One region of the Streptomyces sp. NPDC017993 genome, then DNA from elsewhere that is predicted to be linked to it. Evidence: riboswitches for the same ligand, from Rfam matches in the RefSeq annotation. Region 1 holds a riboswitch; the other holds the start of a gene.

Region 1 (3,976 bases):
TGTTCCCATGCCTGGTCCCTGATTTCCATGAAGTCGAGCTTCTCGCCGGCGCTGAGTTCGGAAAGGATGTCTGCCTCGCCCTGAGTGACGTCCTCCCCGAAGTACGTGGTCATGCCTTCCGGATCGTCAGTGACCTGGTACTGACGCAGCATCTCCTTGGGGCTGAGCCTCCGCCCCATATGTACCCGGACGTTGAAGGCGTTCCTTTGGGTACCGCCATCGTCCTTCAGATCCCAGGCGATCCTCTCGTCGGCCCGTTCCCCCATCCGGAGCGCATCGTGAATCTGCGCCTGTGCCGCTCTTAGCTCTTCCCCCAGAGGGCCGCTGACCAGAACCGGATCGTCAAGCATCGTCGCAAGCCACCCGCCCTCGCCACAGCCGGTCGAGCGGATCCCCCCGGGAGGAGCATCACCTGCGGTGCGCCCGTGCGAGGGTGGGCGGTGACCTCGCCCGCCACCCCGTACACGACGGCCGGCAGCTTCGGAGCGAGCCCTCGCCCGGCGGGCCTGAGGCGGTGACTTCACCGTCGCGCAGGACGTAGAGCCGCTTGCCGCGTTGCGACAGGGTGCCTCGGACGAGGTCCCCCATGGCCGGTACGGCTCTGGTGCGTGGCGCGGGGTTTTCTGGGATGCTGCCGTCCGACCCGCGACGGCGGAACGAGGAGCCGGTGAGAATCCGGCACGGTACCGCCACTGTGAGGGGGGAGCCAACTTGCCACCGCCACGGCCTTCTTGTGGGGCCGGCGGCGGGGGCGGCGTCGCACCCGAGTCAGGAGACTCACGCCGTCGTACCTCGGCAAACCGGGGCGGATCTCCCCGAGAGAGGATGGTGGCATTCGTGTGCTCGCGTGCGTGCCTCGGCTGGTGTACGGCCTGCGTTCCTTCGTGGGGAGGGGGCGGCCGGCCCGCGGTGGGGGCGAAGAAGCGCAGGTCGTTTGCCCGGTCCGCGTCGAGGGGGACCGGCGCTTCCCGCGGCGCCGAGGACATCGTCCACTACGCCTCGTTCCGCGCACCGAACCGGCCGGTACGCACGTGGTGACCGCCGAGGATTTGGCCGAAGTCTCCACCGTCGGACCGTACTTCGCCATCTCCTGCGGACCACGAGGCGACGCCGAACGCTTCCGTCCCCTGACCGACCTCTACACCGACCACGACGCCCTGGATCGGTACGTACGCGCCCTAGGGCGGCGGCTGGGGACCGACCAGGCCAGGGTGGCCGCCTCCACCCTGCACATCGGCACGGCCGCCCGTCTGTGGTCCGTCGCCCTGGCCACCACCGCGCTGACCGGCCGGGTACCCGACCTGGCGCCCGAGCGGCTGTGGTGGCGGGCCCCCGAGACCGGCCCCATCGAGCTGTGGCTGCCCGAACCAGGGGAAGCCCCGGGGGATGACGCGCCCGACGTGCTCCACCGGACCGTCGTCGTGCGCAATCTGCTGCCGTTGGGCGACGCCGTACGACGCGCTACCGGGGTGTCCCCGCACGCTTTGCGGGGCAACGCGGCATCGGCGCTCGTCGGCGCCCTGCAGACGCTGCTGGCTCGCGTCCCCGACGCCCCGTGTTCGCCCGTCCCGCTCGCGAGTGCCCTGCTGACGCGGGAGCCACTCGCGAGCGCGGGCGTGTTCACCGTCAGCCCCCTCGAGTACCGCCGCCACAACTGCTGCCTCTATTACCGCGTTCCGGGCATGGGGACATGCGGCGAATGCGTCCTCAACGACAAGAAGACGCGCGCATGACCGGCCCCGAGCTCCCTGGCCCCGTGCTCTCGACTGAAGGCCATGGCGCAGGTTCAATGCGTCGGCGCCGCGGCCGGGTGGTCCGAGTTGGCTGTTGTGCAGGGGTGTCGGCGGCGCAGGAAGCGGAGCAGCAGCGGAGGCAGTAGTGCGCACTGCACGGCGACGGCTGTCCAGAAGAGGCCGGGATGGCCGGTCCGCTCGGCCAGCGCGTAGCCCTCTCCTCCCGCGATGCCGCTGACGAACGCGCCGATTCCGGCTGCCAGCCGCTGACGGCCGAAGACGACGGCGGGTGGGCGGGGGGACCGGGCCAGGGCTTCGAGATCGTTCTTGAGGAAGAGGACGATCTCGCCGAGGCAGATGAGCAGGGCTCCGGCCAGGATGGTGGTGGGAGAGCCGACGGCGAGGGTGCCCATGCCGAGGGCCAGCGCGGCGAAGCCCAGGAGCAGGGCGCGGGTGTAGGGCAGGCGGGCGATCCAGTCGGACAGCAGCGGCTGCGCGACCACGAGCAGCGCGGCGTAGACGGCCAGGACCAGGCCGTAGAACACCGTCGAGGTCCGGGGCACGGCGTAGACCGCGAGGTAGTGCTGGAAGAACATGAAGACGTACACGCTCAGCACGGTGATCGCGAACGGCAGGACCGGCAGTCCGGCGCGTGCACTGTCCCGGCTGTCACGTGCCTGGTCCCGGCCTTCCCCGTGTGGGGGCGGTCGGTCGGCGCCGTCGCCGTCTTCCGTTTCTTCCGGCCCGCGTTCGGGGTGTTCCACGGGCAGCAGGGCGTGCCCCGCGGTGACGGCCGCGAACAGCACGGTGACCGCGGTGAAGAGTCCCATGGAGGCGCTGAGGACGAAGGGCGCGGCGGCGAGCGGGCCCAGCGCGATACCGGCGTTGAGGGCGGAGCTGCTCGCGGACAGCAGCAGGGGGCGCTGTTCCTCCTCGACGCGGTGCAGCAGATACGCCTTGTTGGCGGGTAGATAGAGAGCGGCGCCGCAGGAGACGAGGAAGAGCGCGGTGACGGCCGCGGCCGGATGGCCGAGTCCCGGCAGGAAGCCGGCGAAGCCGGCCGTCCGGATGACGAGCGCGAGCAGCATGGTGCGCTGCAGCCCGATGCGCTCGGCGACCGCGGCCCCTACGACGCCGCCGGAGAACTGCACGAACGAGGCGACGGCGAGCACCACGCCGACGGTGCCGAGGCCGATGCCCAGCCGTTGATGCAGCAGGACCGACATGAAGGGCAGTACCGCGAAGCTGCCCAGCGGGATGAGGAACGATCCGGCCAGCAGGACGTACTGCGGTCCGGTGAGGTGGGCGAGCTGTGCGAGCCGGGCGGTCGACGGTGTCCGTGTGACGTGGGGCGGGATGATGTCACCCCTGGCCATCGGCCGTGACGGCCGGACGTATGCTTCCGGCGGCGCTGAGCGCCCGGTGCAGGGCCAACTCGGCGGTGGCGGCTTCGGCCAGCACGATGCCGGTGCAGCTGCGCTGATCGCCCAGGTGCTCCACCCGCTGCCCCGGGGCGGCCGTGGGGTACCACTCGGGGGAGCCGGGGAAGGCGGGCAGACCGTCAAGTCCGGTCCAGCCGGTGAGAGTTCCGGGTCGGTCGGGGTAGACGAGCACGAAGCCGGTGGCGGGGCCGGGAACCGGGGCGGGGTCGGTAGCGGCAAGGGTGTCCAGCAGTGCGGGGTGGCGGCCGAGAGCCGTGTCGACCATGGCGTCGTAGACGTTGGTGCCCAGGGAGCGGCACAGGGCCTCGCCGACGAGCGCGCCGCCGATGCGGCGGTTGATCTCCACCAGTTCCGGGCCCTCGGTGGTGAGGACGAACTCCACGTGCGCGAAGCCGGTGTCATGGCCCGCGGTCTTCAGTACGCGTCCCACCCAGTGCTGGATCAGGTCGAGTTCGGCGTGGGGGAGGGCGACGGGGAAGGCCGCGGCCTCTTCGCGGACGGAGGGCTCGGGGGACATCTGGCGGCTGAGGACGCCCAGGAGCTTCGCGTCGCCGTTCCAACTGAGGGTTTCCGCGCTGTAGACCGGGCCGCAGAAGAGGGGCTCGGCGAACAGCTGCCCGGTGAAGGGGCGTTGGGCGGCCTGGGACAGGGCGGTGTGCAGTTGTCCCTCGTCGCGCACCAGCCAGACGTTGCGGGAGGAGGTGCCCGCGGAGTCCTTCAGGACCGTGGGCAGACCGATCTCGCGAAGGATCTCGGCGGCCGCGGAGGGATCGGCCGGGACGGTGAGGGCTCGGCCGCGGC
Region 2 (3,976 bases), on a different contig from region 1:
GCCGGACCAGTGGACGGGGAGTCCCGGCGGGCCCGCGGGGGAGTCGGTGAGGACGGCGACGGCGTCGGCGCGGACATCGGAGAGCGACTTGGCGCAGCCGGGGCGGCCGGTGCAGGCGCCGGTCCGGTGCCAGGGGGAGGCGGGGTCGGTGAGGAGCCCGGCGTCCGCCAGCTCGCGCAGCCGGGTCGTGGCCGTGGCGGCCGACAGCCCGGGGACGATCACGCCGCGCCATGGGGTGACCCGCAGCGCGCCCGCCCCGTCGTCGGCCGCCACCGCGGTCAGCAGCCGCCACCGGTCGACGGTCAGCCGGCCCAGCGGCGCGAGGACCGACAGGGCGCAGGGGCCGGGGGAGCCGTCCGGCCCCGCGGGTCCTTCGACGATGCCGGGGACGGGGGCGTTCGTGTGGTCGGGAGCGGGGCGGGGCTCCGGCTCCGGGACGTACGCGGCCCGGATGCCCGCGGCCCGCAGCGCCTCCGCCGTACCGCGCGCGGTCAGGGTGTGCGTGGCGGGGAGTTCGCGGACCCGCCAGGCGCCGCTGCCGCTCGCCGCGGCGGCGGTGAGGAAGGCTTCGGCGGCGACGAGCGCGGCGCGCGGAACGTCCGGTCCGCCGATCCGCACGGCCGCCGGGTCGTCGCCGACATACAGCAGCGCACCGCCCTCGGCGGTGGCTTCCGCCACACTCTCCCGCGCTCCCCCGCACGGTTCTGCGACCAACCTCACATCACCACCGAGCGCCGTCACATCGCCCCTGCCGTCGTCCAGGACGAAGAGGAAACGGCCGGAGAGCGCCGTCGCGGACGCGCTCGCGCAGAGCAGGGCGTCCAGCCGGCGGGCCCACAACCGCACGTCAGCCGGGGTGCGCCGGTCCAGACCCGCGAGCGGCGAGGCCAGGATGTTGCGGACGCGCTCATGGCGTTCCGAGGGCAGCAGGCCCGCGTCGCGCAGCAGCTCCGCCAGCTCCTGGCCGCAGTCGTCCGCGAGGCCGCGCAGTTCCACGTTGCCGCGGGAGGTGAGGGAGAGGTGGCCGTCGCCGAGGCGCTCCGCGGCGTCGGCCAGCGCGGATGCCTGGCGGGCGGTCAAGTCGCCTGCGGGCAGGCGGACTCGCGCCAGGCTGCCGTCGTCGGCGGAGTGCAGCCGCAGCGTTCCCGGGCAGGCGTCACCGCGTTCCCGGAGGGGCGGTGCGGCCGCAGCGGGCCGGAGCGAGGGGGAGGGCGGCATGGCGGCGAGCATACCGACGTCGGGCAAGGGCGGACCGGGGGAGGCGGACCGGGGGCGGGGCCCGCGCGGGCGGGCCCGGAGGCGCTCTCCCCCGCCCGCCACGCAGCCCTTACTATGCAGGTCGGTGGGTCTGCTGATCCGCCGGACGCCAGCGACGGCGCCAAGGGAGGAAGCCCGGTGAGAATCCGGCGCGGTCCCGCCACTGTGAACCCGGTCCACGGGTGAGCCAGGAACTCCCGCCGTCCTCCTACCGCCCGGGGCGCGGACCCCGAGGAAGGCCTGACGCCGCATGCTGCAATCTTCCGGGGGGCGGCCCCCGCGCCTCCGCGCAACCACCGGGCCGCAGGGCGTGACCCGTGAGATCTCGCGAGGTGTATCCCTGTGATCCTGCTGCTGTCGACGTCCGACACCGACCTGCTGAGCGCCCGCGCCGCCGCCGGCCCCGTGCCGTACCGCCTCGCCAACCCCGCCCGCCTCGACCTCGACGAGCTGCCCGCGCTGCTGGAGGGCACCGACCTGGTCGTCGTCCGTCTGCTCGGCGGCATCCGCGCCTGGCAGGAGGGCCTGGACCTGCTGCTCGCGCAGGAGCGCCCGGTCGTCGTCCTCACCGGTGAACAGGCCCCCGACGCCCAGCTGATGGAGGCGTCCACGGTCCCGGTCGGTATCGCGGCCGAGTCGCACGCCTACCTCGCGCACGGCGGCCCCGCCAACCTCGACCAGCTCGCCCGTTTCCTGTCCGACACGGTGCTGCTGACCGGCCACGGCTTCGAGCCGCCGGAGCCCGCCCCCAGCTGGGGACAGCTGGAGCGGCCGGACGCCCGTACGGACATCGAAGGACCGCTGGTGGCGGTGCTCTACTACCGCGCCCACCACATGAGCGGCAACACCGGCTTCGTCGACGCGCTCTGCGGTCAGATCGAGCAGGCAGGCGGCCGCCCGCTGCCGCTGTTCGTCGCCTCGCTGCGCGCGCCCGAGCCGGAACTGATCGACGCCCTGCGGCCGGTCGACGCGATCGTCACCACCGTCCTGGCCGCCGGTGGCACCAAGCCCGCCGAGGCATCGGCCGGTGGCGACGACGAGTCCTGGGACGCCGGCGCGCTCGCCGCCCTGGACGTACCGATCCTCCAGGCCCTGTGCCTGACCGGGTCGCGGGCCGCCTGGGAGGAGAACGACGAGGGGCTGTCCCCGCTGGACGCCGCCTCCCAGATCGCCGTCCCCGAGTTCGACGGCCGGCTGATCACCGTCCCGTTCTCCTTCAAGGAGGTCGACGAGGACGGGCTGCCCGTCTACGTCGCCGACCTCGAGCGGGCCGCCCGGGTCGCCGGCATCGCCGTGCGCCACGCCCGCCTGCGCCACATCCCCGCCGCCGACAAGCGCCTCGCGCTGGTGCTGTCCGCGTACCCCACCAAGCACTCCCGCATCGGCAACGCCGTCGGCCTGGACACCCCGGCCAGCGCCGTCGCCCTGCTGCGCCGACTGCAGGCGGACGGCTACGACTTCGGCGGCGAAGAGGTCCCCGGCCTGGTCTCCGGCGACGGAGACGAGCTGATCTACGCCCTGATCGAGGCCGGCGGCCACGACCAGGAGTGGCTCACCGAGGAGCAGCTCGCCCGCAACCCCGTCCGCATCCCCGCCGCCGACTACAAGCGCTGGTACGCCACGCTGCCGCAGGAACTGCGCGAGTCGGTGGAGGAGCACTGGGGCCCGCCGCCCGGTGAGATGTTCCTCGACCGCTCCCGCAACCCCGAGGGCGACATCGTCCTCGCCGCCCTGCGCCGCGGCAATCTGCTGATCCTCATCCAGCCGCCGCGCGGCTTCGGTGAGAACCCGATCGCGATCTACCACGACCCCGACCTGCCGCCCTCGCACCACTACTTGGCGGCCTACCGCTGGATCGCCGCCTCCCAGGAGGACGGCGGCTTCGGCGCGGACGCGATGGTCCACCTCGGCAAGCACGGCAACCTGGAGTGGCTGCCCGGCAAGAACGCCGGCCTGTCCGCCGCCTGCGGCCCGGACGCGGCGCTCGGCGACCTCCCGCTCGTCTATCCCTTCCTGGTCAACGACCCGGGTGAGGGCACCCAGGCCAAGCGGCGGGTGCACGCCACCCTCGTCGACCACCTCGTGCCGCCGATGGCCCGCGCGGAGTCCTACGGCGACATCGCGCGCCTGGAGCAGCTCCTCGACGAGTACGCCGCCATCTCCGCCATGGACCCGGCCAAGCTGCCCGCCATCCGCGCGCAGATCTGGACGCTGATCCAGGCCGCCAAGCTCGACCACGACCTCGGCCTCGATGACCGCCCCGACGACGACGGCTTCGACGACTTCCTGCTGCACGTCGACGGCTGGCTGTGCGAGGTCAAGGACGCCCAGATCCGCGACGGTCTGCACATCCTCGGCGGTGCGCCGGAAGGCCCCGCCCGAGTCAACCTCGTGCTGGCCATCCTGCGCGCCCGGCAGATCTGGGGCGGTACCTCCGCCCTGCCCGGTCTGCGGGAGGCGCTCGGCCTGGACGAGTCCGCCGCCACCCGGACCGCCGCCGACGACACCGAGGAGCGCGCCCGCGCCCTCGTCCAGGCGATGGAGGACGTGTCCTGGGACCCGGCCGCCGCGCAGCGGGTCGCCGCCGAACTCCCCGTCGCCCAGCGGGAGCCGGTCACCGCCATCCTCACCTTCGCGGCCCATGAAGTGGTCCCCCGGCTCGCCGGCACCACCGACGAGATCGACCACGCCGTGCACGCCCTCAACGGCGGCTTCGTCC

The links. A riboswitch is a leader RNA that binds a small molecule or an ion and turns the genes downstream of it on or off. The one in region 1 is predicted to bind cobalamin.
Region 2: linked by a shared signal. The riboswitch ahead of cobN (cobaltochelatase subunit CobN) and the one ahead of ACH4FH_RS29440 ((2Fe-2S)-binding protein) in region 1 are both predicted to bind cobalamin.

Annotation. Positions count from the first base shown of each region.
Region 1 is NZ_JBIRGO010000019.1:1,309-5,284, forward strand. Features, by position in the region: gene ACH4FH_RS29435 (DUF6973 domain-containing protein) at 1-350, opposite strand, end outside; cobalamin riboswitch at 618-800, shown strand; gene ACH4FH_RS29440 ((2Fe-2S)-binding protein) at 1,035-1,733, shown strand; gene ACH4FH_RS29445 (MFS transporter) at 1,787-3,109, opposite strand; gene ACH4FH_RS29450 (ATP-grasp domain-containing protein) at 3,096-3,976, opposite strand, start outside.
Region 2 is NZ_JBIRGO010000002.1:392,262-396,237, forward strand. Features, by position in the region: gene cobG (precorrin-3B synthase) at 1-1,218, opposite strand, end outside; cobalamin riboswitch at 1,343-1,475, shown strand; gene cobN (cobaltochelatase subunit CobN) at 1,600-3,976, shown strand, end outside.